One region of the Streptomyces sp. NPDC058464 genome, then DNA from elsewhere that is predicted to be linked to it. Evidence: riboswitches for the same ligand, from Rfam matches in the RefSeq annotation. Region 1 holds a riboswitch; each other region holds the start of a gene.

Region 1 (9,602 bases):
GTGCCGGCGCATGGCCGCCATCCAGCGGGGGTTCACCACCCGGGCCCGGAAGACGCGGTGCGTCTCCTCGCCGAGGGTCCGGGTCCTCACCTGGTCGGGGGTGGCCGAATCACCCACGTACGCCTCGGGGTTGGTGCCGGTCAGGTGGCGCACCATGGCGACCATGCCGCCGTGGTACTGGAAGTAGTCGTCGGCGTCCACGAGGTCGTGCTCGCGGGTGTCCACGTTCTTCGCGGCGACGGCGATCCGCCGGAACGCGGTCTCCATGTCCCCGCGCGCCGCCCGCCCGTCGAGCCCGCGCCCGTACGCGTAACCGCCCCACACCGCGTACACCTCGGCGAGGTCGGCGTCGGAGCGCCAGTTGCGGGCGTCGATCAGCGGCAGCAGCCCGGCGCCGTAGGCCCCCGGCTTCGACCCGAAGATCCGGGCCGTCGCGCGCCGCCGGTCGCCGTGCCCGGCGGTGTCCTCGTCGGCGTGCGCCCGCACGTAGTTGGACTCCGCCGGCTCGGCCAGCTCGGCGACCGTGCGCACCGCGTCGTCGATCAGCCCGACCACGTGCGGGAACGCGTCCCGGAAGAAGCCGGAGATCCGGACCGTGACGTCGATGCGCGGCCGGCCCAGCTCGCCGAGCGGGATCACCTCGAAGCCGGTCACCCGCCGGGACGCCTCGTCCCAGACCGGGCGGCAGCCCAGCAGCGCCAGGATCTCGGCGATGTCGTCGCCCTGGGTGCGCATCGCGGAGGTGCCCCACACCGTCAGGCCGACGGACTTCGGGTACTCGCCGGTGTCGCTCAGATACCGCTGCACGAGCGAGTCCGCCAGCGACTGGCCCACCTCCCAACTCAGCCGGGAGGGAATGGCCTTGGGGTCGACCGAGTAGAAGTTCCGGCCGGTCGGCAGGACGTTGACCAGGCCGCGCGTCGGCGACCCGGACGGACCGGCCGGGACGTAACCGCCGTCCAGGGCCTTGAGGATGTGCCCGATCTCGTCCGTGGTCCGGGCGAGGCGCGGTACGACCTCGTCGCACGCGAACTCCAGCACCGCGACGGCGTCCGGGAGTTCGGTGCCGAGGACCTCGCGCACCAGCGTGCGGCTCTCGGCGGCGGCCCAGTCCCGCTGCTCCATGCCCTCCGCGACCCGGCGGCACAGCTGCTCCAGCAGGTCGATCGCGTCGGCGCCGGTGCGCGCCGGGCCCTCGACGAGATCCGTCAGCTCGACCGGTACCTTCACCGGCGTGCCCGGCTCGGCCAGCAACTCCTTCTCCACCAGCCCGAAATGGGCCGCGAAGCAGGCCCTGAGCCCCGGCAGCGCGTTCGCCTGGCCGCCCCACACCTGGGACGCGCGCAGCACGGCCAGCACCAGGTTCACCCGCGGCTCGCCGACCGGACCGCCGCCGAGGATGTGCAGGCCGTCGCGGATCTGCACGTCCTTGATCTCGCACAGGTAGCCGTCGATGTGCATGACGAACGAGTCGAAGTCGTCGTCCTCCGGCTGCTCGTCCACATGCAGGTCGTGGTGGAGCTCGGCCGCCTTCACCAGCGTCCAGATCTGGGCGCGGACGGCCGGCGCCTTCGTCGGGTCCAGGTCCGACACCAGCGCGTACTCGTCGAGCAGCTGCTCCAGCTTGGCCAGGTCGCCGTAGGTGTCGGCACGGGCCATCGGCGGCACCAGGTGGTCGACCACGGTGGCGTGCCCGCGCCGCTTTGCCTGGGTGCCCTCACCGGGGTCGTTGACGATGAACGGGTAGATCAGCGGCAGTTCGCCGAGGACCGCGTCCGGCGCACAGCCGGCGCTCAGCCCGAGCCCCTTGCCGGGCAGCCACTCCATCGTGCCGTGCTTGCCCATGTGCACGATCGCGTCGGCGCCGAAACTGTTCTCCAGCCACCGGTAGGCGGCCATGTAGTGGTGCGACGGCGGCATGTCCGGGTCGTGGTAGATGGCGATCGGGTTCTCGCCGAAACCACGCGGCGGCTGGATCATCACCACGACGTTCCCGAACCGGAGGGAAGCGAGCACGATGTCGTCGCCGTCGACGTACAGCGAGCCCGGCGGCTCGCCCCACGCCTCGGTCATCGCGTCCCGGAGCCCCGGGTCGAGCTTCTCGAACCAGGCCCGGTAGTCGGCGAGCGGCACCCGCGCGGGCGCGGCGGCCAGCTGCTCCTCGGTGAGCCATTCGACGTCGTGGCCGCCGGCGTTGATGAGCCGGTGGATCAACTCGTCGCCGTTGTCCGGGTGTCCTTCGACCACGTACCCGGCGTTCCGCAGCGCGTCCAGCACGCCCACCGCGGACGCGGGCGTGTCGAGGCCCACCGCGTTGCCGACCCGGGAGTGCTTGGTCGGGTACGCGGTGAAGACCAGCGCGACCTTCTTCTCCGCGTTCGGCTTGTGCCGCAGGCGCGCGTGCCGTACGGCGATCCCGGCGACGCGTCCGGCCCGCTCGGGGTCGGCGACGTACACCGGGACGTCGTCCGGTCCCTGCTCCTTGAAGGAGAACGGGACCGTGATCAGCCGTCCGTCGAACTCCGGGATCGCGACCTGCATCGCCGCGTCCATGGGGGAGAGGGCGGCGTCGGAGTCGTCCCAGGCCTGCCGGGAGGAGGTCAGGCAGAGCCCCTGCAGCACCGGCACGTCGAGGTCGGCGAGCGCCCCGATGTCCCAGGCCTCCTCGTCGCCGCCGGCCGAGGCCTGCGAGGCGTGCGTGCCGCCGGCCGCCAGGACGGTCGCGACCAGTGCGTCGGCCCCGGCGAGGAGCTCGTACAGCCCGGCGTCCGCCCCGCGCAGCGAACCGCAGTACACCGGAAGGGCGTTCGCGCCGCGCGCCTCGATCGCGTCGCACAGGGTGTCCACGAAGCCCGTGTTGCCGCTCAGTTCGTGGGCCCGGTAGAAGAGCACCCCGACGGTCGGCCGGCCGCTCTCCCGGGTACGGGAGCCGTGGACGCCGTACTCGGGCATCTTCTGCGGCTCGACGAACCCCTCACCGGTCAGCAGCACGGTGTCGGAGAGGAACCGGGCCAGCTCGGTGAGGTTGCCGGGGCCGCCCTCGACGAGGTACCTGAGGGCCTCGGCGACCACGCCCGCCGGCACCGACGACTCGGCCATCAGCTCGGCGTCCGGCACCGTCTCGCCGCCGAGCAGCACGGTCGGGATCCCGGCGGCCTTCAGCGCGGCGAGCCCGTCCTCCCAGGCCCGCTTGCCGCCGAGCAGTCGTACGACGGCGATGTCCGCGCCCGCGAGGAGCGCGGGCAGCTCCGCCGTGACGTCGACGCGCGTCGGATTGCCGATCCGGTAGTCGGCACCGGAGGCGGCCCGGGCCGCCAGCAGATCGGTGTCGGCGGTCGACAACAACAACACAGTGCTCATGCGGGCGCTCCCGGTGGAATGAAAGGCAGTCCTTGCGGCGCGCCCGACTCGATGAGCCGCCAGAGCGCGTCCGTGTCCGCGTGCTGTTCGATCAGGTCGCCGAGCCGGTCGAGCTGCTCCTCGCGCAGCGCGGCGAACGAGGTGTCGGGGGCCGGCACGAACCGGCGGCCCGCGGCGGCCGCCACCTCGCGCAGGAAGGCCCGCCGGAAACCGTCCGACTCCAGGGAGCCGTGCCAGTGCGTGCCCCAGGTCTGCCCGACCCGGCACCCGTCGAGGAAGGGCTCCCCGCCGGTCACCTCACCGACCCCGTGATGGATCTCGTACCCCTCTACCCGCTCGCCGAGGGCCTCCCCGACGGGCCGGGTGAGCGTCTTCTCCCGGGCGAACCGGACGCGCACGGGCAGCACCCCGAGCCCGTCCACCTGTCCGCGCCGGCTCTCGACCTCGTCCTCGATGTGCTCGCCGAGGATCTGGAAGCCACCGCAGATGCCGAGCACGGGCCGCTGTTCGGCGGCCCGGCGCCGCAGCGCGTCCGCGAGCCCCCGCTCGTGCAGCCACTCCAGGGCCCGGACCGTCCCCCGGGTGCCGGGGACGATGACGAGATCGGCGTCGGCCAGCTCCTCCGGCCGGTCCACGAACCGCACCACGACGCCCGGTTCGGCGGCCAGCGCGTCCACGTCCGTGAAGTTGGACATCAGCGGGATCGCACAGACGGCGACCCGGAGCACGTCCGCCCCGACGGGCGGGGCCGTGTTCGACTCCCGGACGGTCCCGCGCAGGGACACCCTCAGTCCGTCCTCCTCGTCGATCCCGAGCCCGTGCCGGAAGGGGAGGACGCCGTAGGTGTGCCGCCCGGTGAGCCCGTGCAGCATGTCCAGGCCCGGCTCCAACAGGGACACGTCCCCCCGGAACTTGTTGACGAGGAACCCGGCGACGAGGGCCTGGTCCTCCGGCGACAACAGCGCCACGGTCCCGAAGAAGGAGGCGAACACGCCCCCGCGGTCGATGTCCCCGACCACGAGCACGGGCAGCCCGGCGTTCCGGGCGATCCCCATGTTCACGATGTCGGTCCGGCGCAGGTTGATCTCCGCCGGACTGCCCGCCCCCTCACAGATCACCGCGTCATACGTGCCCCGCAACTCGGCGAGACAGTCGAGCACGGTGCCGAGCAGCCGCTGCTGCCGTCCACCGTGGTACCCGCGTGCGCTGAGCTCACCGACCGGCTTGCCGAGCAGCACGACCTGACTGCTCTGTTCGCCACCGGGCTTGAGCAGCACGGGGTTCATGAGCGCGGTCGGCTCCACCCGGCAGGCCTGCGCCTGCATGGCCTGCGCCCGCCCGATCTCGGCACCTTCGCGCGTGACAAAGGAGTTGAGGGACATGTTCTGCGCCTTGAACGGCGCGACCTTCACCCCCTGCCGCACCAGCCACCGGCAGATACCGGCGGTGACGACGCTCTTCCCGGCGTCGGAGGTGGTACCGGCGACGAGGAGGCCTCCGTTGTTCTTGAGGTTGTTCATGAGGAACCCCCGGGGCGCTGCATGGCCGACCGCGACCGCTGAGCCTGGTCGACCCGCAACGGCTGTGGCCGGTCGACCCGCCCCCGCAGCAAGGCAGTCGCCGCACTCACCCCCAACGCCAGCCACCCCACCCGCCGTGACAGCCGCACCGCCCGCTGGATGTCCCCGGTCTCCACGCTCCGCCCCTCCCCGTTCAGCACCGGCCGGTGCTCGACCCGCCCGCCGTACGACAACGTCCCCCCGAGCCGCACCCCCAACGCCCCGGCGAACGAAGCCTCCACGGGCCCGGCGTTGGGACTCGGATGCTTCGCCGCATCGGCCCGCCAGGCCCGTACGGCCCCCCGCCGGTCATCCCCGGCCACCGCGGCCAGCACGGCGGTGAGCCGCGCCCCCGGCCAGCCCGCCACGTCGTCCAGCCGCGCCGAGGCCCATCCGTACCTCCGGTACCGGGCCGACCTGTGCCCGACCATGGCGTCCAGGGTGTTGACGGCCCGGAACCCCACCAGCCCGGGCACACCCCCCACCGCCCCCCACACCAGCGCCCCGACGACCGCGTCGCTCGTGTTCTCGGCGACGGACTCCACGACCGCCCGCGCGATCCCGTCGGCGTCCAGGGCCTGCGGATCCCGTCCGCACAGATGCGGCAGCCGGGCACGGGCCGCCTCGACGTCACCCGCCTCCAGGGCACGCCCGATGACGCGGGCCTCGCGGGCGAGCGAAGTGCCCCCGACGACGGCCCAGGTGGCGGCCGCGGTCAGCGCGACGGACGCGGCGGTGGACGGTCGTACGGCCCGCTGGGCCACGGCGCCCAGCGCCACGGCGCCGCCGGCGCACACGGCGGTGTGCAGCGCGCCCCACCCGCGGTGGTCCCGCCACAGCACCCGCTCCACGGCCCCGGCCGCCCGCCCGAACACGGCGACCGGATGCCCCCGGCGCGGGTCGCCGAGCAGCAGGTCACCGAGAAGGCCGGCGGCGGCGCCGTACGCGAAGACGCGATCGGCACCCATCGGCTCAGCCGGCCGCGGGGTCGGGGACGGGCCGGTTGCTGAACCTCGGTCGGCAGCCGCGCATGGCGATATGTCCTCACTCAGGGTGTCCGCGCCCTGGTTCGACGAGACCGGCGGTGGGAGTTCCTGGCTCCCGGGGATTGCTACCCCGGTGACAGTGGCGGGACCGCGCCGGATTCACACCGGCTTCCTCCCTTGCCGCCGTACATGGCTTCGGAAGTCCACCACGCCCCTGGAAGACCCGTCAACTTGCCGTTGACCTGGGAGGGGAGTGTGTGGGAAGGCCCACACCGGTTGCCCGGCGGGGCCCGTGGGGCATGCCGAAGGCTCCTCTCCGAGCGGACGGAGAGGAGCCTTCTCGGCGCCGGTGAGGCCCTTCGGCGTCAGGCCTTCGCCACGATCAGGTGGATGCCCCATGCCACGGCGGCCGTGCAGCCGGCGAAGCAGAGGTAGGCGGCGGTCACGGCCAGAGCCGCGGAGTTGCCCTGGGCGGTGGCGCGTTCGCGGGCGGAGAGGCCCTTGATGCCGAGGGTGAAGAGGGCCACCAGGCCCACCGTGGCCACGAGGCTGACGCCGAAGACGGAGCCGATGGCTGCCCAGTCGATGTTCATGTCGCTTCTTCCTCGGGGGTCAGACGGTGGCGGCCGGGTCGGTCGCGGGGGCAGCCGTGGCGGGGGAGGGGGAAGGGGAGGGGATCGTGGCGGTCAGGTCCTCCGTGACCGTGCCCGCGGGGGGCGGGGTCACGGCGGCGATCGCCGTGGTCACCACGCCGGCCGGCTCCGTGGCGCCCGTGTCGTTGACGTTGCTGCTGTCCACGACCTCGCGGCGGGAGAGCTTCCAGATCGTGGCACTGGCGGCCACCAGGAAGACGGCGACGACCGCCGTGCCCCAGTCGCCTAGGTCCGTCACGGACTCGGCGAGGGCGCCGACCAGCGCGGCGGCCGGGAGCGTGAGCACCCAGGCGACCATCATGCGGGTCGCGGTGGACCAGCGGACCGTGCCGCCCTTGCGGCCGAGGCCCGCGCCCATCACCGAACCGGAGACGACGTGCGTGGTGGAGAGGGAGAAGCCGAGGTGGGAGGAGGCCAGGATCGCGGTGGCCGCGCTGGTCTGGGCGGCGAAGCCCTGCTGCGGCTGAAGGTCGGTCAGGCCCTTGCCCATGGTGCGGATGATCCGCCAGCCGCCGATGTAGGTGCCGAGCGCGATCGCGAGGCCGGCGGAGAGGATGACCCAGGTGGGAGGGTTGGAGCCGGGCGCGATGGAGCCGCCCGCGATCAGCGCGAGGGTGATGATGCCCATCGTCTTCTGCGCGTCGTTGGTGCCGTGCGCGAGCGAGACCAGTCCGGCGGAGGCGATCTGGCCGGCGCGGAAGCCCTTGCGGGTGGCGTTGTCGTCGGCGTTCTTGCCGATCGCGTAGGACAGGCGGGTGGCGAGCGTCGCCGCGAGGCCCGCGACCAGGGGGGCGGCGACCGCCGGGAGCAGGACCTTGGTGACGAGCACGTCGCCGTGGACCGCGCCGAAGCCGGCGGAGGCGACGGTGGCGCCGACCAGACCGCCCATGAGGGCGTGCGAGGAACTGGAGGGCAGGCCCACCAGCCAGGTCACGAGGTTCCAGAGGATGGCGCCGACGAGCGCGGCGAAGATGACCTCGGGACGAATGCCGTTCTCGTCGACGAGACCCTTGGAGATCGTGTTGGCGACCTCCACCGAGAGGAAGGCGCCCACCAGGTTGAGCGCGGCGGACATGGTCACCGCGATCTTGGGCTTGAGCGCGCCGGTCGAGATGGTCGTGGCCATCGCGTTGGCGGTGTCGTGGAAACCGTTCGTGAAATCAAACGCGAGTGCGGTGACCACCACAATCGCGAGGATCAGCGAGAAGTTTTCCATTTACCCAGGCAATCTTTCGAGGTCATTGGCTGTTGGACCGTAGGCAACCTGGATGAACAGAAGGTGAACTAGGGCGGTCTTGACGGTGTATGGGATCGGCTTGAGTGCGCCCGGGGGCCGGGCGGACCGGGGCCGCCGTCCCGTTGCCGGTCCGGCGGCCCAGTCGCCCCTTGGCTAGAGGCCCATGGCGAACGACTTCAGCCGGCCCGCCGACCCGTTGAAGAGATTCTGGTCACCCGGCAGGCTGCCGCTGTTGTCGTACTGCCAGAAGGTCCAGGACGACCATCCGGCCGGCAGTGTCCCGGCGTCCGCCGAGCCGTGGCGGGCGATCCACAGCGGGTGGTCGGCGAAGGCGCTGCTGCCGCCGGTGCAGAGGTTCCACCAGTTGGTGGTCGTGTAGATCACCGGCCGCCGGCCGGTCTCCCGCTGCAGCTCGTCGCTGAAGGACCTGATCCACTTGACCATCCTGGAGTGGCTCAGCCCGTAGCACCTGTGCTTCTTGTCGTACGGGTTGTACTCGACGTCGAGCGCGGGCGGCAGGGTCCAGCCGTCCGCCGTCCAGGTGCCGCCGTGGCTCACGAAGTACGCGGCCTGCTGGGCGCCCGACGACTTGTCCGGCAGGGCGAAGTGGTACGCGCCCCGCATGATCCCCGCCTTGCGCGAGCCGTTGTACTGCTGGCCGAAGTACGGGTTGCGGTAGGTGGTGGACTCGGTCGCCTTGATGTAGACGAACCTGGCGCCCTTCGCCTTGGCGCTCGGCCAGTCGACGCTCTTCTGGTGCGAGGAGACGTCGTGTCCCTTCGGCAGGCTCGCCGCGGACGCCGGTGCCCCGGCGAGCGCGGCCGCGGTCCCTGCGAGGGCGAGCGCCGCCACGGACGCCGCCAGGACGCGGACGCGGTGGCGGGACGGCGGAATGCGGTCACGGGCCATGTTTCCCCCCGGAATGGCAACGTGTACGGAAAATCGTCCAGAGATTATTGGAAGATCGGCGTATCCTCGGCGATCTTCGGCCAAGCCAGGAAATGGAACGCTTTGGGATGATTTGCGCTCTACTGGATTCGGGACGTCCGGTCTAAAGTGCCCTGCCGTGCGGGGCGGTTGGGACACCGCCTGACAGGATCGGGCCATGGCTGAGCAGCAGCGGGACGAGCGTGACGGACGGGGTGGACGGGCCGGCGCACAACGTGTGTCGGAGCCGCGAAGGCGGGATGTACGCGCGGAGGAGGCGATTGCCTGGCGCGAACTCGTCGCCACGGCCCGCCGCACGGTGTCCGACGGGCTGGTCGTCGGCACCTCCGGCAACGTCTCGGTCCGCGTCGGCGACACCGTGCTGGTCACACCGTCGGGCGTGCCGTACGACAGCCTCACCCCGGACGACGTGACGGGCGTGGACCTCGCCGGCCGCCAGGTCCTCGGCACCCTGGTCCCGACCAGCGAACTGCCGATGCATCTCGCGATCTACGGCAGCACCGGCGCCGGAGCGGTCGTCCACACCCACGCCGTCCACGCCACCGCCGTCTCGACGCTCGTCCCCGAGCTGCCGGCGATCCACTACATGTCCGCGGCCCTCGGCGGCGCGGTCCGGGTTGCCCCGTATGCGACGTACGGCACCGACGAGTTGGCCGAGAACATGCTCCGCGCCCTGACCGGCCGCTCCGGCTGCCTCCTCCAGAACCACGGCACGATCACCTACGGCACCACCCTCACCCAGGCCTACGACCGCACCGCCCAGCTGGAGTGGATGTGCCGCCTGTGGCTCACGGCGTCCTCGGTGCCCGGCCTGACCCCGAGCCTGCTGTCCCCGGAACAGATCACGGAGGTCGGCGAG
Region 2 (9,602 bases), on a different contig from region 1:
CCCCGGTCGCGGCCAGCACGCCCAGCATGGCGACCGCCTTCGGACCGAGCCCCGACTCGGCGATTGTCGCCGCCAGCACGGCGACCAGCAGCACCAGCAGCCCCGCGAAGAGCCAGGGCGCGTCCTGGGCGTGCGAGGCGATCCGGGAGGAGGGCGGGGCGAGGAAGGGCCAGCCGACGGCGACCACGCCGACGGCGCTGACGAGGAGCAGGGCGGCGATGGAGCGGGGGCCGAGCCGCACGGGGTTGTCCGCCCGGGACCCCGCCCGGGGACGCGACCGGATACGGGGACGCGACCGGATACGGGGAGGGGGCGTGCCGGTCATGCCAGCGCCTCCCGGACCTGGGCCACGGTGAGCCACCGCTGCGGCGCGAGGATCTTCGTCACCTGCGGGGCGAAGGACGGCGAGGAGACGACGATGTCGTCGGTCGGCCCGTCCGCGATGACCTCGCCCTCCGCGAGCAGCACCACCCGGTGCGCGAGCTCCGCGGCCAGCTCCACGTCGTGCGTGGCCAGCACGATCGCGTGCCCGTCGGCGGCGAGCCCGCGCAACACGCCCACCAGCCGGGCCTTCGCCGCGTAGTCCAGGCCCCGGGTCGGCTCGTCGAGCAGGAGCAGCGGCGGGCGGGCGGTGAGGACGACGGCGAGCGCGAGGGCGAGCCGCTGCCCCTCGGAGAGATCACGGGGGTGCGTGTCGTCCGCGACCCCGGGCAGCAGCTCGGACACGAGCCCGCGGCAGGTCCCGGACTCCGCCCCCGCGTCCCGGTCGGCGGCCGCGCACTCGGCCCCGACCGTGTCGGCGTACAGCAGGTCACGCGGTTCCTGCGGGACCAGTCCGACCAGGCGTACGAGGTCACGCGGGCGCGTGCGGTGCGGGACCGCGCCGCGGACCCGCACCGCGCCGGAGCCCGGCTCGACGAGCCCGACCAGGGCGCCCAGCAGCGTGGACTTCCCGGCGCCGTTGCGCCCCATGAGGGCCACGGTCTCCCCGGGGGCGACGGTGAGGTCGACGCCGCACAGCGCGTCGACCCGGCCCCGGCGGACGGCGAGGGAACGGACCTCGGCGAGCGGAGCCGCCGGGCCGACCGCGGGACCGGCCGCGGGACCGGCCACACGATCACCCGCGCGACCGGCCACACGACCACCCGCGCGACCGGGAACGGGCCGCTGCTCCGGGACCCGCCCGGCGAGCCGCTCCCGCAACCCGGCCGCCGCCGCCCGCCGCCGGGCGTCCCGTACGGTCATCGGCAGCGGCGACCACCCGGCCAGCCGCCCCAGCTCCACCACCGGCGGACACACCGGCGACACGGCCATCACCTCGGCGGGTGTCCCGCACACCGGCGCGGCCCCGTCCCCGGGCAGCAGCACGACCCGGTCGGCGTACTGCACGACCCGCTCCAGCCGGTGCTCGGCCAGCAGCACCGTCGTCCCCAGGTCGTGCACCAGCCGCTGGAGCACGGCCAGCACCTCCTCGGCGGCGGCCGGGTCGAGCGCGGAGGTCGGCTCGTCCAGCACCAGGACCGCGGGATGCGGGGTGAGCACCGACCCGATCGCGACCCGCTGCCGCTGTCCGCCCGAGAGCGTGGCGATTGCCCGGTCCCGCACCTCGGCGAGCCCCAGCAGATCGAGGGTCTCCTCCACCCGCCGCCGCATCACCGCCGGGGCGATCCCCAACGACTCCATCCCGTAGGCGAGTTCGTCCTCCACGGTGTCGGTCACGAAGTGGGCGAGCGGATCCTGGCCCACCGTGCCGACGACGTCCGCGAGTTCGCGCGGCCGGTGGGTGCGGGTGTCCCGGCCGGCGACCGTCACCCGCCCGCGCAGGGTGCCGCCGGTGAAGTGCGGCACGAGCCCGCTCACGGAGTTCAGAACCGTCGACTTGCCGGTGCCGGACGGGCCGGCCAGGAGGACGAGTTCACCCTCCGGCACCTCGAAGTCGACATCCTGCACAGCGGGTTGGACCGCGCCGTCGTAGGTGACGGAGACGTCCTCGAAACGGATCACGACGGCTCCTCCCTGGGGCCCTTGGGATCCCCGGGAACGATGAGGGCGGGCAGCAGGCCGAGCAGCACGGCGGCCGCGGGCCAGAGCGGAAGCGTGGGGGCGACCAGCGGTACGACCCCGGGATGCAGGGCGTCCGGATCACGGACGGACGCCAGGGTGAGCAGGGCGGCGACCGCGGCGCCGGCCCCGGACACCAGCCAGGCCCGCGCGTCCCACGGGTCGGGCCGGTACCGGGTGCGCGGCGAACGCCGGCCGCCGAGCCGCAGCCCCGCCAGCGCGGCGGCCACCCCGGCCGGCAGCAAGGTCGGTCCGTAGCCGCCGCCTTCAGCGGTGAGCAGCCCGTACGTTCCCGCGCAGATGCCGAGCAGGCCGCCGAGGGTGAGCACGGCCGTCGTACGGCGGACCCGGTCCGGGACGTCGGCGCTGCGGCCGTACCCGCGCGCGTCCATCGCGGCGGCGAGGGCGACCGAACGCTCCAACGCGCTCTCCAGGACCGGGAGTCCGACCTGGAGCAGGCCGCGGATGCCGGAGTCGGGGCGGCCGCGCAGCCGCCGGGCGGCCCGCAGCCGCTGCACGTCGGCCACCAGATGCGGCGCGAAGGTGAGCGCGACGACCACGGCCACGCCCAGCTCGTACAGGGCACCGGGCAGGGACTTGAGCAGCCGGGCCGGGTTGGCGAGCGCGTTCGCGGCGCCGACGCAGACGAGGAGGGCGGCGATCCTGAGGCCGTCGTACAGGGCGAAGACGAGCGCCTCCGCGGTGACCCGGCCGCCGAGCCGGATGCCCTGGGCCCAGTGCGGGAGAGGCACTTCGGGAAGGGTGACGAGGGTGTGCGCGCCGGGGACGGGGGAGCCGAGGACGACGGTGAAGGCGAGGCGGACGAGGAGGACGGCGAGGGCGAGCCTGGCGAATGCGGCGTAGGAGCGGGACCAGGGGGCGACCCGGCTCCGGCAGACGGCCACGACGTAGGCGGTGACCGCGACGAGGAGGGCGAGGAGGAGGGGGTTGGTGGTACGGGACGCGGCGACCCCGAGAGAGAGCGACCAGAGCCACCAGGCGCCGGGGTGTACGGGGGAGCGGCGCTGCAGCCGGGCGACGGGGGGTTTCGCTCGCCCGCGCTTGCGGGGTGCCTCCCCCAGCCTTCGGCCGGGGGGACCCCCAGCGCCCACCCGTGCCGCCTGGGGGTCCCCCCAGGCTTTTAGGGCTCTGGGGGAGGCACGACTGCCCGCAGCCAGGACGTGCCCCGCAAGGGGCGCGGGGAACTGCGCGACCAGCCCCCACCGGCCCGCACTGTGGCGCTCACGCATTCTTCCGCCGCCGTGTCTGCCAGAGGGCACCCGCAGCCACCACTACGACCACCCCCACGCCGGCCGCCAGGCCGAGCGACGGCCCGCTGTCCGACGTACCCCCCGCCGCGACCTTCTCCCCGCACCCCCGCGACGGATACCCGTCGATGGCGCACAGCAACGCGTTCGTGTCGTACCGCAGCGGCTTCGCCACCGTCGCCAGCGCCTCCGCCGTCGTCGCGTCCTCGGACACCACCGCACAGGCCGTCCGCCGCGCAGGCGGCCGCTCTCCCGGGGACGCGTCCGCCGCCGTGCCGAAGTCGACGACCAGCGCCACCCGCTTCCGGCCCTCCACGGCAGGCGTGCCGGCGCAGATCCTCCCGAAGTCCGCCGTGCCGCGCGGTCGCGACGCGTCCGCCGAGTCCTCGCTCACCGCGAAGCGGAAACCCTCGACCGAACCGTCGGCGGGCCGCGCGGTGGAGGGGCCCTGCGTGGCGTACGCCCAGCGCGCGCCGTCCCGCTCCCAGAAGGACCAGTAGCGGTAACCGGTGGCCGCCGCCGGCCCGGCGGCCGTCGCGCACAGCGTCAGCGCGGCCAGGAGCAGCAGCGCGGCCCGGCGGACCGCGGTCACAGCTGCTGCTGCTTCCGGCGGCCGCTGAGCAGGAAGCCGATGCCGATACCGCCGACGAGACCGGTGCCGACGATCCACCACACGCTGTTGCCCGGCTTCTTCTCCTCGGTGTGCTTCGCGGCGGCCGTGGCCGCCTGCGGCGCCGGGCCCGTCGCGTTCAGCGCCGTCACCAGGTTCGTCCCGCCGAAGTCGCGCGGGTCCGCGCCCATCGCGTGCGCGGCGAGGACCAGCTCGGCGTAGGCCGCGGGCCCGCTCTGCTCCGCCCACGGCACGGCGTGCGCCTCCAGCCACGCGTACGGCTTCTTCGCCGGCTTCGTCCAGCCCTGCGCGGCCATGGCGACGACCGCGTCGGCGGTGTTGCCGTAGTCCGGCTGGGGCTTGGCGCCGGGCAGCGCGGAGACGAGGTAGCCCTTGGCGGAGGTGGCGTCCGCCAGGTACGCGGCGCCGTTGCGGGCCACCTCGTCCCGGGTGAGGGCCTTGGCGGCGTCCGCGCAGGCATGGCTGCCCTTCGCCGACGCCTTCCCGGCCGTCGTCACGAATCCCTTGCCGAGGGCTCCGAGCACCCCGGCCGCGGTCGCGTCCGCGTTGGCGGCCAGTTTCCCCTGCTGGTCCGGCTGGTAGGCGAGAGCGCCGCCACCGTCCTCGGCGCAGGGGAGGGACCACTTGGCGAGGAGGGCGTACGGCGACCTGTCCGCGCTCGCGCCGGCCGCCGCGAGCGCGCCGATGACCACGCCGGTGGAGTTGGTGTCGCTGGCCGAGCCGGGGGCGTAGCCCCAGCCGCCGTCCTTGTTCTGCTGCGACTTCAGCCAGTTCACGGCCCTGTCCGCGGCGGCGTCGTGGCCGCCGGCCGCCTTCAGCGCCTGTACCGCGGCCGCCGTGCTGTTCGTGTCCACGGTCACCTTGGCGTCACAGGCCGCCGTCGGCTCGGCGCGGAACGCGGCGAACGAGCCGTTCGCGCACTGCTGCCCGGCCAGCCAGTCCACCGCCTTCGCGGCCGGGGTGACCCCCACCGCGCGCTGGGCCAGCAGGGCGAGGGACTGGCGCCAGACGCCGTCGTACTTCGGGTCCGAACCGCCGTACAGCCCCGACGGGAGGACCGCCGACGCGGAGGGCGAAGGGGACGCGGTGCCGGCGGCCGTGCCGGCGGCCAGCGCGGTCGTCGCGGGCGTGGCGGTACCGATGACGGCGGTGGCGGCCAGCACCCCGGCGGTGCGGCGGAGGACGGTCATGGTCGGCGGGTGCCTCTCCCTGCGGGGAGCCGGGCAGCACGGGACACCCCGGCGGCTCGGCTCCGTAAACCTCGACGGTGCCGTGCGACGGCGGGCGCCGGCGCACATGAGCCGATCAACGTCCCGGGCGCGGCGGTCCGGCTTGCCACAGGGGATGTGGCTCACGGTTGCGGGTCAGCGCCGGAATTGCACCGGCTTCCCCCCGTACGGGTGATGACGACCCGGCTACCTTACCGGCCGCCCGGCGGAAGCTGAGAGGGGGCTGTGCGGGGACCGTTTCGCTATGGTCGGGCCATGACGGGGAGACTGCTCGGCTCGGGGCGTTCGGCCGACGTGTACGAGATCGACGAGGCATGGGTGCTGCGCCGGGACCGGGACGGCTGGGGGGACGCCGCCGCCGAGGGCGCGGTGATGACGTACGTACGGGAGCACGGGTACCCGGCGCCCCGGGTGCGGCCGTCCGGGTCCCGTACCGAACTGGTGATGGAGCGGCTGTCCGGGCCGACCATGCTGGCGGCGCTGCTGGCGGGGGAGACGGACGCGGCGGAGGGCGGCGCGCTGCTCGCCTCGCTGCTGCGCCGGCTGCACGCGGTGCCCGGCCGGGAACCGGCCGATCCCGGCGCCCGGGTCCTCCATCTCGACCTCCATCCGGACAACGTGATACTGACCCCCGACGGCCCTCGGGTCATCGACTGGACCAACGCCGAGGACGGGCCGCCCGGGCTCGACTGGGGCATGTCCGCGGTGATCCTCGCCCAAGTGGCGCTCGGTGCCTACCCGTTGGCGCGCACGCTGCTGACGGCCCTGCTCGCCGATCCGGCCGAACTGACCGAGGAAGGGCTGACGGAGGCGCTGCGGCGGCGGGCGGCCAATCCGACGATGAGCCGGGAGGAAGTCGAAGTGCTGGGTGAGGCGGGCGAGTTGATACGGGCGATCGCGTTCTAGGGCGGACCGGCAGCGCTCCTTCAGGGACGCTGGGGGTACCCCCGGCCGAAGGCCGGGGGAGGAACTGCGCGAGCAGCCACGACGGCGCCGCAGTCGACCGACGGCATGCCGCGGCAGGTCCGGCGGAGCGCTCACGCCGCGTTCGCGAGCGGGGCGATGCCCGCGGACAGGTGGCGGGCCATCCGGCGCAGTGCGTCGTCGCAGTCGGCCGGGGTCTCGCCCACCGCCACCCAGAGGGCCAGCCGGTCGGCGGCGGTGGCGTGCGGCCCGGCGGTGACGTGGTCGCCGGTGTGCCCGGTGAGGAGCATGCGGTCGGCGCCGGGCTCGTGGGCGGCGTCGGGGGAGAGGTCCAGGTGGTCGAGGCGGCCGGTGGCGGCCGGGTAGGCGAACTGGATCGCGGCCGCCCGCTGCCGGGTCGGCGTGGTGTCGGGCACATCGCCGGTGGCGAGGGCGGCCGCGACCTGGGCGAGGTCGACACCGGTGGCCCGCTTGACGAGCAGCGGGATCAGGTCGCCCGGGAGGTGCGGGGCGACGTCGGTGACCCGGGGGCCGCGGTCGGTGAGGGTGAGGCCGATGTGCAGGACGCCCCGGCCGACGCCGAGGGCGTGCACGGTGCGGTCGACGGCCAGCCGCAGGAAACGGTTGTGCAGCAGGCCGTCGTGGGCGTGCACGGTGTGCCGGAGCGGCTGCCGGGCGGGCGCCGGGCCCAGGGTCGTACGAGTGATGGCGGCGATGCGGATCTCGCCGTCGAGGACGACCGTCTCGGCCGAGACGCGGGGCGGGCCGGGGTCGTCGTCGACGGGGACCGCGCGGCCGGCCAGCAGCGCGCGCAGCGCGGGCGGGTCGCTGCACGCGGCGGCCGCGGCGAGGGAGGTGCCGGGCAGCCCCAACTGCCCGGCGATCGTGGCGGCGGCGACCGCGTACTCGCCCGTGTGGGTCAGCACGCCGCGGACCCGGTGCCTGGCCGCGAACCGCACCACCGCCGATGCCGTCGCGCCGCCCTTGCCGGGGTCCGCCGCGAGGTGACCGGCCAGGCACTGCTGTGCCCAGGCCGGCGGTGCGGCGTCCACCAGCAGCACCGGGCGGACCGCGGCGACACGCGTCAGCACGAACTCGTCGTACGCGCGCCGGCGGCCGGCACCGAGGAGCAGGACGGGCTGCGGCATCGGTTCGCCTCACCTTCTGGGAGGAGGCGGGGCGGCTGGTCGCCCCGGATGCCGCTCCCCCATAGGCGGCACCCGGGGCGGGTCGGTTCGACCGTGGCCTGGTGCTGTGATCCTTTCCTGCCGGTCCGTCACATGTCAACGATTGCTGCCCCCTTGCGCAGTGGTCCTTGTCATGTCTGGTGGCCGGGACCGGTGATTCGATAGCCTCGCGTCTGCTCGGCCGACCGACCAACCACGCGTGTCCAGGGGGACCTTGGTGAGTGACGCCCATGCCCCGCTGACCGGTGCACTGCAACGGCTCGGGGAGCTGACCGGGCGCCCCGGACGGCTGCCCGAGGTGCTGGACGTGGCCGACCTGTCGTACCGCACCGGGATCCCGGTCGGGGTGGTCGCCGAACTCCTCGAGGGCGGGGCCGCGCCCGAGGCGGGGCTCGCCGAACGGGTGCGGCAGCGGCTGGACTTCATCCGCGAGAACCGGCGCCGTCCCGACGGCAAGCGGTACTCGCTGGGCGAGCTGGCGGCGATCGCCGGCACCAGCAGGCAGTGGCTGAGCGAGTGGCGCAAGAGCGGGCTGCCGAGCCTCGAACACACCGACCGGCTGCGGCGGTTCTTCGGCCTGCCGGCCGGTTTCTTCACCGCCGACGAGCCGGAGGCGCTGTACGAGGCGCTCCAGCCGGTGCTCCAGGGCCTGGAGGCCCAGGCCGACCCGCTCTCCCGGCTCCGCGAGAGCGGCCTGGTCCGCCTGGCGGCCCGTGCCCCGCAGATGAACCCCCGCCAGCTGGCCACGCTCGCCGACCTGGCGGAGATGCTGATCACCTCCGAGGGCGCCGTCAACTGAGCTTCGGGCGGCCCGGGTTGCGGCGGTGACGTCGAACCCGGTCCGGGTTGCGGCGGCGACCGGCGAACCGCCTACACCGCCACGTACGTGACCGGCTCGCTCCCCGCCACCGCCTCCGCGCGCCCCAGCTTCACCAGGCGCCGCAGGTGGGCCTCGGCCTCCGAGACGGCGATGTTCCGGGAACCGTAGGGGATCTGGTCCCAGGGCCGGTTCCACTCCATCCGGACGGCCAACTCCCACGGGGTGAGCGGCTGTCGGAGGAGGGAGAGCAGGCCGGAGAGGCGCTCCTCGTGGTGGGCCAGCAGCTCCCGTACCCGTCCCGGTGCGTCGGTGAAGGTGTGCTGGTGGGCCGGGAGCACCTCGGCCGGGGCGAGCCGGCCGACGCGTTCCAGGGAGTCGAGGTAGTCGCCGAGGGGGTCGGTGACGGTCGCGTCGTCGGGGTCCTCGTAGAGGCCGATGTGCGGGGTGATCTCGGGGAGCAGATGGTCGCCGGAGAACAGGCGCCCGTGGCCCGGGAGCCGGGCGGGGTGCTGCTCCTCCAGGTGCAGGCAGACGTGGCCGGGGGTGTGCCCCGGCGTCCAGACGGCACGCAGCCGGCGGCCGGGCAGGTCGAGGAGTTCGCCGGGGAGGATCTCGCGGTCGGGGAGGGCGGGGGCGAGGCCGGGCGGGGTGCTTCGGCGGCGGGGTCCGCCGCGCAAGGGCGCCACGTGCTCGTCCGGCGCCCCGGCGGCCGTCAGCTTCGCCGCCATGTACGTGAACCACCGCTCCGGCCGGGTCTCCCGGGCCCGCCGCACGATCGCCGCGTCGGCCGCGTGCATCGCGATCCAGGCCCCGGACGCCTCGCGCACCCGCCCCGACAGCCCGTGATGGTCGGGATGGTGATGCGTGATGACGACCCCGTGCACCTCGCCGACGCCCGTACCGCAGGCCTCCAGCCCCGCCACCAGCACGTCCCACGACCCGGGGTCGTCCCACCCGGTGTCGACCAGCACCGGCCCGCGGTCGGTGTCCATCATGTACACCAGCGTGTGGCCGAGCGGATTGTCCGGAATGGGTACGGCAATCGACCGCACACCCCCACCGAGATCCCGCACCGCCACCCCCGATCGCGCCTCCCCCGATCGCGCCTCCCCCGGCCGCACCTCCGCCGACTCGCCCAGACTGTCCGCCATCAGCCTTCCTCCGCCCCCGCCCGGTCCCGCCGGCCCCACGGCCGTTCCTCACTATAACGAGAACTGATGATGCGTCAGGCAGGCGGCGGACAAGTTCACTTGACGGCACTTCGCGCGCTTGGCGACTCGCGCGAGTGCCTCCCCCTGGCCGACGCTCACCGGCCGGGCTCGGCCGCGGGTCGGCCCTTTAGGGTCGGGGGCATGACGCTCCCACTTGCCGGCAGTGCCTTCGACTCGCTCCGCCTCGACGCCGTGCCCGACCAGGAGGCGTTGCGCCGGGCCTACGAGCTGCCCGGCGCCGCGGCCGTACGCAAGCAGATGACCGAACTCA
Region 3 (9,602 bases), on a different contig from region 1:
CGCCAGGTCGGCGGTGACACCGACGCTGCCGTAGAGGCCGACGGAGGCCTCGGCGCCGAGCGTGGTCCTGACGCCGCCCGCGGTGGTCACCGAGGTGCGCACCGGCGTGCTCGTCATGGTCGAGCTGCTGACCGGCGTCCAGCCCTGGGTTGTGCCGAAGGTGCCGCCCGCCTTGAAGTCGCCCTTCAGGTTCTGCTCCACGTCGACGGAGATCTTCCCGTCGCCGCTCACCTGGAGGTAGCAGGTCAGGTCGAGGTTGACGACGACGGGGACCGCGCCGACCTGGAGCACGGGGTCGGCGTGCAGCTTGGCGAACGGGATGCGCAGCGGGGTGGCCGTGGCCGCCGCCCGCCCCTTGACCGCCCAGCCGGAGTCCCAGTCGCCGGAGACGCCGAGGTAGGCGGAGCCGGGCGCGCTGCCGGTGCCCGCGCCGCCGTAGGCGAAGTCGACCTGCGGGGCGACCTGGACGAAGCCGGAGACCGAGGCCGCTGCGGACGCCGGGGCGCCCTCGGCGGTCGGTATCTCGGTGCTGACGTCCAGCCGGAGGCTGCCGAGCGGCACGTGGGCGCCCTCGGGACCGACGTGTACGTCACCGGCCTTGGACCAGGAGACCTTGACGTCGGGCAGCAGCTTGTCGACGTCGAAGGCGGCCGGGTCGACGGGCGCGGTGCCCTTGGCGGTGTCGTCGCCGAGGAGGGCGTCGAGGGTGGCGGGCTCGGTCTGCACCTCGGTGCCGGCGTCGGTCTCGCCGAGCACCTTGGTCACCTTGGCGAGCAGTCCGTCCGGGGCGCCGGGCGCGGGGGTGCTGGCGATGACGTCACCGACGGCGGCCTGGCGGGCGGCGGCCGAGGCGGAGACCGATGGCGAGGGGGTGGGGGAGACCGTCGGGGCGGCCGGACTGCCCTTGCCCGGAGAACTCCCCTTCGTGGCGCCGGATATGACGGCCCGTCGGGTCTTGCTGTCGTACGAGCTGACGGTGAGCGCGGTGCGGTGGGCCGGTCGGCCCGCACCCGCCGAGCCGGCGGCCGTGGTCGCGGTGGCGGCGGGTGCGGCGGCGACGGCGAGCGACTGTCCGTCCGTGCGGGCGGCGGCGGAGGCCCCCGTCGGAGACCCGGGCGGTCTCCCGGGCGTGGTCGCCGGCGGAGGTCTGGTGCTGCGGCGAGGAGCAGCCGGCGGCGAGGATGAGGGCGGTCACGGCGAAGGCGGGCATGAGGGCATGCCCTGGCCTCGTGCGTCTGCGCAAGGTCGGTCCTGAGGGTGGGGGGTCGCGAAGGAACACCGACTTTGTTACCGATGGGTAGAACTGGTCGGTAACTCGATGTGGCCCCGAGCATGCCACGCCTCCGGCATAGGAACTCCACAATCAGGTCACATCCCGACGTGACCTGAACCACGGCGACTTCAGGCCGCCGTGGCCGTTTCCGCGAAGGGTCAGCCCTGCTGCTGCGCGGCCGCCCGGCGCTGCCGCTTGCCGAGGGGTGCCTGGGAGAGGTCCTCCGCGCTGGACCGGAGGTTCTTGTAGCCGTAGCCGCGCTCGGCCAGCCACGCCCTGGCTGCCTCCTCGGCACGCTCGGTGGCCTCCAGGATGTCCTCCTCGTCCTCCCCGCTGTCCTGGAAGCGGAAGGTGAAGGCGGGACGGGCGTCGATGTCGTAACTGAGGTGGCCCTCGGGCGTGAAGGCCGCGCGCAGTACGTCGTGTTCGGCGGCCCGGGAGAGCAGTTCGGCGCGTTGCGCGGCGCTGAGGCCGTCGAAGACGCCGCGGACGGTGACGCGGAAGGTGCGGGTGGTCATGGCGCGACCCTAGGCAGGACGGGGCGCACCGCTCCACCGCATTTCCGGCGCCCCTCCGGTGCTACCCGCCGACCTGGCCGAGCCGCAGGTTCCAGCGACCGGGCCCGCCCGTGATCTCCGTCGCCGACAGCGGCGGGGTGTCCACGCGCCAGAACGCGGTATCGGGCGCCCCCAGCACGTGCAGCACCATGGCCCGCACCACCTCCGGCTCCACCACGGCGATCGTCCTGCCGATGGTCAGGCCCGTCCGGTCCAGCCAGCCGGTGACCCGCGCGCACAACTCCCTTACCGACTCGCCCCCGTGGGGCGCGGCGCCCGGGTCGGTCAGCCACTGGAGCAGCGCGTCGGGTTCGGCGGCGCCGATCTCGTCCAGCGCCCGGCCCCGCCAACGGCCCGCGTCCAGGCCCGACAGCTCGGGCTCCGCCGAGGCGTCCAGGCCCAGCGCGGCCGCCGTCTCCCGGCAGCGCACGCCGGGGGAGTGGACGACCTCGCCCGCGGCCGGCAGGGACAGCGCGACCTTCCCGGGGTTCTCGATCGAGTCACCGTCGTAGAAGCGGGCCCGCCGCAGCGAGGGTGTGAAGGCCGGGGCTATCAGGATGACTCGGCAGGTCACGGGGCGGTTCCTCCATGGTCGTCCATCGGTGTCGGGCGGAGTCTGGCGATGTCGGGCGGTGTCTGGTCGTGGCGGCGACGGGTGACGGCGGCGGTGACGGGTGACGGCGGTGGTGACGGCGGGTGCCGGACGCGCACGACAGTACGCCGGGCGGCACCCCCCCCAGGGCCCCGCGAGCGCTCCGCGCGCCCCCAGCGTGGCGCCCCCGCGCGCCGGCGGCGGTGCGGGGCCCCGGCGGTGGGGTGGGGGGTCCCCCGCGCCCCCCGACAGTACGCCGTCCGGCACCCGCCACAGGACCCGGCTAGAGCTCCGCGCGCACCGAGCGTGCCGCCGCGACGAGGTTCTCCAGGGAGGCCCGGACCTCAGGCCAACCGCGGGTCTTCAGCCCGCAGTCGGGGTTGACCCAGAGCCGTTCGGCGGGGATGGCCCGCAGGCCGGTCCGCACCAGGTCGGCGGCCTCCGCCGGGCTCGGCACCCGGGGCGAGTGGATGTCGTAGACCCCGGGTCCCGCCTCGCGCGGATAGCCGTGCGCGGCGAGTTCGCGGGCGACCTGCATGTGCGAGCGGGCCGCCTCCAGGCTGATGACGTCCGCGTCGAGGTCGTCGATGGCCCGGACGATGTCACCGAACTCGGCGTAGCACATGTGCGTGTGGATCTGGGTCTCCGGACGGACTCCGCCGGTCGTCAGGCGGAACGCCTCGGTCGCCCACGCCAGGTACCCGTCCCGGTCGGCGGCCCGCAGCGGCAGGGTCTCGCGCAGCGCGGGCTCGTCGACCTGGATGACCGAAGTGCCCGCCCTCTCCAGGTCGTCGACCTCGTCGCGCAGGGCGAGGGCGACCTGGCGGGCGGTGTCGCCGAGCGGCTGGTCGTCGCGGACGAACGACCAGGCCAGCATGGTCACCGGCCCGGTCAGCATGCCCTTGACGGGGAGGTCGGTGAGGGACAGGGCGTACGACGTCCAGCGCACCGTCATCGGCTCGGGGCGGGAGATGTCACCGGCCAGGACCGGCGGGCGCACGTACCGGGTGCCGTACGACTGGACCCAGCCGTGCCGGGTGGCCAGGTACCCCGTCAACTGCTCGGCGAAGTACTGGACCATGTCGTTGCGTTCGGGTTCGCCGTGCACCAGGACGTCCAGGCCGGCCTTCTCCTGGAAGGCGACCACCTCCCGGATCTCGGACCTGACCCGCTCCTCGTAGCCGGCCGTGTCGATCCGGCCCGCCCGCAGGTCCGCGCGTGCGGTGCGCAGTTCGCCGGTCTGCGGGAACGAGCCGATGGTCGTCGTCGGCAGCAACGGCAGCCGCAGGTGGGCGCGTTGGGCGGCGGCGCGGTCGGGGTACGGCTGGGCGCGGCGGACGTCGGCCGGGGTGACGGCGGCGCACCGGGCACGGACCGCGGGATCACAGGTGATCGGTGAACCCGCCCGGGAGGCCAGGTCGGCCCGGTTGGCGGCGAGTTCGGCGGCGATGGTGTCGGGCCCCTGGGCGAGCCCCTTGGCGAGGGTGACGATCTCGGCGGTCTTCTGCTTCGCGAAGGCCAGCCAGCGCAGGACCTGCGGAGCGATGTCCCGCTCGGCGGCCGTGTCCAGTGGCACGTGGAGGAGGGAGCAGGAGGCGGCGACGTCGACCCGGCCGGCGAGGCCCAGCAGGGTGCCGAGGGTGGTGAGGGACGCCGGCAGGTCGTTGACCCAGACGTTGCGGCCGTCGACGACACCGGCGACCAGCCGCTTGCCGGGCAGCCCCCCGACGGCGGCCAGGGCGTCCAGGTTGGCGGCCGCCGCCCCGGTGAAGTCCAGGGCGAGCCCCTCGACCGGGGCCTTCGCCAGCACCGGCAGGGCCTCGCCGAGCCGGCCGAAGTAGGAGGCGACCAGGAGCTTCGGCCGGTCGGTGCGGGCGCCCAGGTCGCGGTAGGCGCGGGCGACGGCGGCCAGCTCGCCCGGGGTGCGGTCCTGGACCAGGGCGGGCTCGTCGAGCTGCACCCACTCGGCCCCGGCCGCCCGCAGGTCGGCGAGTACCTCGGCGTACACCGGGAGCAGCCGGTCGAGGAGGATGAGCGGGTCGAAGCCGGCGGGCACACCGGGCGCCGGCTTGGCGAGCAGCAGATAGGTGACCGGGCCGACCAGCACCGGCCGGGCCGCGAGCCCGAGGGCCAGCGCGTCCCGCAGCTCGTCCACCTGCTTGGCGGAGTTCGCGGCGAAGACGGTGTCGGGACCCAACTCCGGCACCAGGTAGTGGTAGTTGGTGTCGAACCACTTCGTCATCTCCAGCGGCGCGCTGTCCTGGGTGCCGCGGGCCATGGCGAAGTAGCCGTCCAGGGCATCGGCTTCGACGGCGGCGCGGTGCCGCTCGGGGACGGCGCCGACCATCACGGTGGTGTCGAGGACGTGGTCGTAGTACGAGAAGTCGCCGGTCGGCACCTCGTGGAGGCCGGCCTCGGCGAGCTGCCGCCAGGTGGAGCGGCGCAGTTCGGCGGCGGTGGCCCGCAGGGCGCCGGCGGTGACCCGGCCCTGCCAGTAGCTCTCGATCGCCTTCTTCAGTTCCCGGGCCGGCCCCTGGCGGGGGTAGCCGTACACGGTGGCCCGGGCTGCCGCGGCTGCGGACTTGGCTGTCACGGAGATCTCCTTCGCGAGACGATTCCCTGAGATCCCGGTGACGGGACGAGAGCGCGAAGGGATGACGAACCGGACGGCGGCGGTCGTATACGACCGTCCGTCCGATGTGCACGCCGACCCGCCCACGAGGTCACCGGGATGTCCGCGCACGAGTGGTTCGCACACGGGCAGTTGGCAGGTCTTCGGACTCGCGGGCGCGTCTCGTGGCCGTACGAGACCCCTACTGGCCGTCGCTTCCCGGATCCGGTGGATCCAGTGCGTATGACGGCGGTCGTTCCCACTCACCGCTGCGGGGCAGTCCCGGACTCACACCGGGTTCCCTCTTACGACACCCCGCCTGGCGGACAGGGCGAACCAGCTGCGGCACCCACCTTACGACCCCGGCCAGGGGCGCGCCCCAAAGGGGCGCGGGGAACTGCGCGACCAGCCAAGGACAAACCCGCACCCGCCGTCCGCGAACACCCCCACCCCCCTAGGCGAACGTCTCCCTACCCCAACAACTCACCGACCTGACCGCAACGCCCGCGACAGGCCCAGCGCAGCGGTCCGCACCGCCGGTGCCAGCTGCGCCGGCCGAAACCGCCCGCACGGCACGGCCACCGACAGTGCCGCCACCGCCGTCGGCCCGTCGAAAACCGGCGCCGCGATACAGCTGACCCCCTCCGCGGCCTCTTCCTCCTCGTACGCCAGCCCGGCGACCTGCGCCTGCTCCACTGCCGTACGCAGCCGCGCAGGCTCCGTCATCGAGCGGGCCGTCAACCGCGGCAGCGGCGCCGCCAGCACCTCCTCGACCAGCTCGGCGCCCGAGAACGCCAGCAGGGCCTTGCCGACCCCGGTGCAGGTCAGCGGGAGCCGGCCGCCGATCCGGGACGGCAGCCGCAGCACGTCGTGGCCGTGGATGCGCTCGACGTAGACCACCTCGTGGCCCTCGCGCACCCCGAGGTGCACGGTCTCGTGGGTGGCCTCGAACAGGTCCTGGAGGAACGGCAGCGCGGCCTCCCGCAGATCCTGTCGGCGCGGCACCAGCGACCCCAGCTCGAAGAGGGCGCCGCCCAGCCGGTAGGTGTCCGCGTCCCGCTCCAGCAGGCCGAGCCGGACCAGCTCGGCGCAGAGCCGGAACACGGTGGTCTTGGGCAGCTTGGACCGCTCGGCCAGTTCCGTCAGACGGAACGCGCCGCCGTTCGGTCGGTAGCAGTCCAGGACCGCCACGGCCTTGTCGAGCATGTTTCCCTGATTGCTGTTCCGTACCACGGAACATATTTTGCCTCGTTTCCCGGCGCCCGCCTATACCTGTCGGCATGAGCCCTGACCTCGTCACCAAGGTGGCCGACGTCCTCGACGAAGCCACCCGCACCGGCATCCCCTGCGCCCCTGTGCGCGCCCTCCTCCCCGAGGACGACATCGAGACCGCCTACGCGGTGCAGCGGCTGCACGTCGAGCGTGGCATGGCCGCGGGCCGCCGGCTGGTGGGCCGCAAGATCGGGCTGACCTCGCCCGCCGTGCAGCGGCAGCTCGGGGTCGGACAGCCCGACTTCGGGGCCCTCTTCGCGGACATGGCGGTCGCCGAGGGCGAGCCGGTCGCGGCCGGCCGGCTCCTCCAGCCCAAGGTGGAGGCCGAGGTCGCCCTGGTCCTCGCCACCGACCTGCCGCACCGCGACCCGACCGTCGCCGACCTGCTGCGGGCCACCGCCTTCGCGCTGCCCGCGCTGGAGATCGTGGACAGCCGGATCGCCGACTGGGACATCACCATCGTCGACACCGTCGCCGACAACGCCTCCAGCGGCCTGTTCGTCCTCGGCGGCACACCGGTCCCGCTGGACCGGGTCGACCTGCGTGGGGTCCGGATGACCCTGGCCAAGAACGGCGAGACCGTCTCGCAGGGCACCGGCGCCGACTGCCTGGGCAGCCCGCTCACCGCCGCCCGCTGGCTCGCCGCCACCCTGGCCGGGCTCGGCGACCCGCTGCGGGCCGGCGACATCGTCCTGACCGGAGCGCTCGGCCCGATGGCGGTCGCCGCCGAGGGCGACGAGTTCACCGCCCGCATCGAGGGCCTCGGCACGGTCGGGGTCACCTTCGCCACCGAGGGAGCAGCATGACCACGAAGGTCGCCGTCATCGGGTCCGGGAACATCGGCACCGACCTGATGATCAAGATCCTGCGGCTCTCCGAGTCCCTGGAGATCGCCGCCATGGCCGGTATCGACCCGGACTCGGACGGCCTGGCCCGCGCCCGCCGCCTCAAGGTGGCCACCACCCACGAGGGCGTGGACGGGCTGGTCGGCCTGGACGAGTTCGAGGACGTCTCGACCGTCTTCGACGCCACCTCCGCCGGCGCCCACCGCCGTCACGACGAGGTGCTGCGCGCCCTCGGCCGTACGGTCGTCGACCTCACCCCCGCCGCGCTCGGCCCGTACGTGGTCCCGCCCGTCAACGGCGACGCCCACCTGGACGCCCCGAACGTCAACATGGTCACCTGCGGCGGCCAGGCCACCATCCCGGTCGTGGCCGCGGTGAACGCCGTGACACCCGTCCACTACGGCGAGATCGTCGCCTCGATCTCCTCCCGCTCCGCCGGGCCCGGCACCCGCGCCAACATCGACGAGTTCACCGAGACCACGGCGTCCGCCATCGAGAAGGTCGGCGGCGCGGCCCGCGGCAAGGCGATCATCGTGCTCAACCCGGCCGAACCGCCCCTGATCATGCGGGACACCGTGCACTGCCTGGTCGGCGACTGCGACGACGCGGCGGTCACGGCCTCGGTCGAGGAGATGGTCGCGCGCGTGCAGACGTACGTCCCCGGCTACCGCCTCAAGCAGAAGGTGCAGTTCGAGCGGGTGGCCGCCGACGACCCCCTGCGCACCCTGGCTCCCGGCGACGCCGTGAAGGTCTCCGTCTTCCTCGAAGTGGAGGGCGCCGCCCACTACCTGCCCGCCTACGCCGGCAACCTCGACATCATGACCTCGGCCGCGCTGCGCACCGCGGAGCGCATGGCCGCCCACCGCACCCCGGAGGTGGCCTCCCGATGACCGGTCCCCGCCTGTACGTCCAGGACGTCACCCTGCGGGACGGCATGCACGCCGTCCGCCACCGCTACACCGTCGACCAGGCCCGCACCATCGCCGCCGCCCTCGACGCCGCAGGAGTCCGCGCCATCGAGGTCGCCCACGGCGACGGCCTGTCCGGCTCCAGCGTCACCTACGGCGTCGGCGCGCACACCGACTGGGAGTGGATCGAGGCGGTCGTGGGCGCCGTCCACCAGGCGATCCCCACCACTCTCCTCCTCCCGGGCATCGGCACGGTCCACGACCTGAAGCAGGCCCACTCCCTGGGCATCCGCTCGGTCCGCATCGCCACCCACTGCACCGAGGCCGACATCTCCGCCCAGCACATCGCCGCCGCGCGGGAACTGGGCATGGACGTGGCCGGGTTCCTGATGATGTCCCACCTCGCCGAACCCGCCGAACTCGCCCGCCAGGCCAAGCTGATGGAGTCCTACGGCGCGCACTGCGTGTACGTCACCGACTCCGGCGGCCGCCTGACCATGGACGGCGTCCGCGACCGGGTCCGCGCCTACCGGGACGTCCTCGACCCGGCCACCGGACTCGGCATCCACGCCCACCACAACCTCGGCCTGGGCGTGGCCAACTCGGTCGTCGCCGTCGAGAACGGCGTCACCCGCGTCGACGCCTCCCTCGCCGGGCAGGGCGCCGGGGCGGGCAACTGCCCGCTGGAGGCGTTCGTCGCGGTCGCCGACCTGATGGGCTGGGAGCACGGCTGCGAACTGTTCCCGCTGATGGACGCCGCGGACGACGTCGTACGACCGCTGCAGGACCGCGAGGTACGGGTGGACCGCGAGACCCTCACCCTCGGCTACGCGGGCGTGTACTCCAGCTTCCTGCGGCACGCGGAGGCCGCCGCCCGGCGCCATGGCCTCGACACCCGCGCCATCCTGGTCGAGGTGGGCCGCCGCAAGCTGGTCGGCGGGCAGGAGGACATGATCACGGACATCGCCCTGGACCTCACCGGGAGCAGCTGACGCGTGATTGTCAGTGCCGGCTGACACACTCGTCGACGTGGACACCCAACGCCGTGAACTGGCCGCACGCTTCGTCGAGTCGCACCGGGAAGGCTGCTTCCTGCTCCCCAACGCGTGGGACGCGGGAAGCGCCCGGATCCTGGAAGCGGCCGGGTTCCCGGCCGTGGCCACCACCAGCGCGGGCATCGCCTTCTCGCTGGGCCGCGCGGACCACGACTACGGCGGCGGCCGGGTCGACCGCGCGACGATGGTGGAGCGGATCCGGGACATCGCCGCCGAGGTGCGGATCCCGGTGAGCGCGGACCTGGAGGACGGGTTCGGGGAGTCCCCCGAGACCGTGGCCGAGACGATCTCGATGACCCTCGGCGCCGGAGCCGCGGGCGGCAACATCGAGGACTTCACGGGCGACCGCGCACAGCCGCTGTACGACCCGAAGCTGGCGGCCGACCGGATCCGCGCCGCGCGCGAGGTGATCGACGCGGCCGGCGAGCCGTTCGCCCTGGTCGGCCGGACCGACGTGCTGCTCACCGGCGGCCCCCTCGACGAGGCGGT

The links. Region 1 has a riboswitch for cobalamin ahead of ACFWPQ_RS06680 (cobalamin biosynthesis protein). Riboswitches for the same ligand answer to the same signal wherever they lie in the genome.
Region 2: it holds a riboswitch for cobalamin, as region 1 does, so the genes downstream of both, ACFWPQ_RS27750 (prenyltransferase/squalene oxidase repeat-containing protein) here and ACFWPQ_RS06680 (cobalamin biosynthesis protein) in region 1, are expected to answer to the same signal.
Region 3: it holds a riboswitch for cobalamin, as region 1 does, so the genes downstream of both, metE (5-methyltetrahydropteroyltriglutamate--homocysteine S-methyltransferase) here and ACFWPQ_RS06680 (cobalamin biosynthesis protein) in region 1, are expected to answer to the same signal.

What each region holds. Positions count from the first base shown of each region.
Region 1 covers NZ_JBHXMA010000003.1:345,742-355,343, forward strand. Annotated here, with positions in the region: gene cobN (cobaltochelatase subunit CobN) at 1-3,360, opposite strand, end outside; gene ACFWPQ_RS06675 (cobyric acid synthase) at 3,357-4,880, opposite strand; gene ACFWPQ_RS06680 (cobalamin biosynthesis protein) at 4,877-5,887, opposite strand; cobalamin riboswitch at 5,988-6,128, opposite strand; gene ACFWPQ_RS06685 (hypothetical protein) at 6,271-6,498, opposite strand; gene ACFWPQ_RS06690 (anion permease) at 6,518-7,774, opposite strand; gene ACFWPQ_RS06695 (lysozyme) at 7,949-8,704, opposite strand; gene ACFWPQ_RS06700 (class II aldolase/adducin family protein) at 8,901-9,602, shown strand, end outside.
Region 2 covers NZ_JBHXMA010000022.1:155,970-165,571, reverse strand. Annotated here, with positions in the region: gene ACFWPQ_RS27770 (ECF transporter S component) at 1-325, opposite strand, end outside; gene ACFWPQ_RS27765 (ABC transporter ATP-binding protein) at 322-2,004, opposite strand; gene ACFWPQ_RS27760 (CbiQ family ECF transporter T component) at 2,001-3,311, opposite strand; gene ACFWPQ_RS27755 (SCO2322 family protein) at 3,304-3,921, opposite strand; gene ACFWPQ_RS27750 (prenyltransferase/squalene oxidase repeat-containing protein) at 3,918-5,150, opposite strand; cobalamin riboswitch at 5,259-5,390, opposite strand; gene ACFWPQ_RS27745 (phosphotransferase family protein) at 5,445-6,095, shown strand; gene ACFWPQ_RS27740 (hypothetical protein) at 6,227-7,261, opposite strand; gene ACFWPQ_RS27735 (XRE family transcriptional regulator) at 7,518-8,099, shown strand; gene ACFWPQ_RS27730 (MBL fold metallo-hydrolase) at 8,171-9,271, opposite strand; gene ACFWPQ_RS27725 (MSMEG_1061 family FMN-dependent PPOX-type flavoprotein) at 9,473-9,602, shown strand, end outside.
Region 3 covers NZ_JBHXMA010000012.1:187,067-196,668, reverse strand. Annotated here, with positions in the region: gene ACFWPQ_RS18470 (hypothetical protein) at 1-765, opposite strand, end outside; gene ACFWPQ_RS18465 (hypothetical protein) at 767-1,255, shown strand; gene ACFWPQ_RS18460 (DUF6204 family protein) at 1,432-1,791, opposite strand; gene ACFWPQ_RS18455 (histidine phosphatase family protein) at 1,853-2,404, opposite strand; gene metE (5-methyltetrahydropteroyltriglutamate--homocysteine S-methyltransferase) at 2,706-5,015, opposite strand; cobalamin riboswitch at 5,171-5,389, opposite strand; gene ACFWPQ_RS18445 (IclR family transcriptional regulator) at 5,517-6,239, opposite strand; gene mhpD (2-keto-4-pentenoate hydratase) at 6,314-7,111, shown strand; gene ACFWPQ_RS18435 (acetaldehyde dehydrogenase (acetylating)) at 7,108-8,040, shown strand; gene dmpG (4-hydroxy-2-oxovalerate aldolase) at 8,037-9,050, shown strand; gene ACFWPQ_RS18425 (isocitrate lyase/phosphoenolpyruvate mutase family protein) at 9,088-9,602, shown strand, end outside.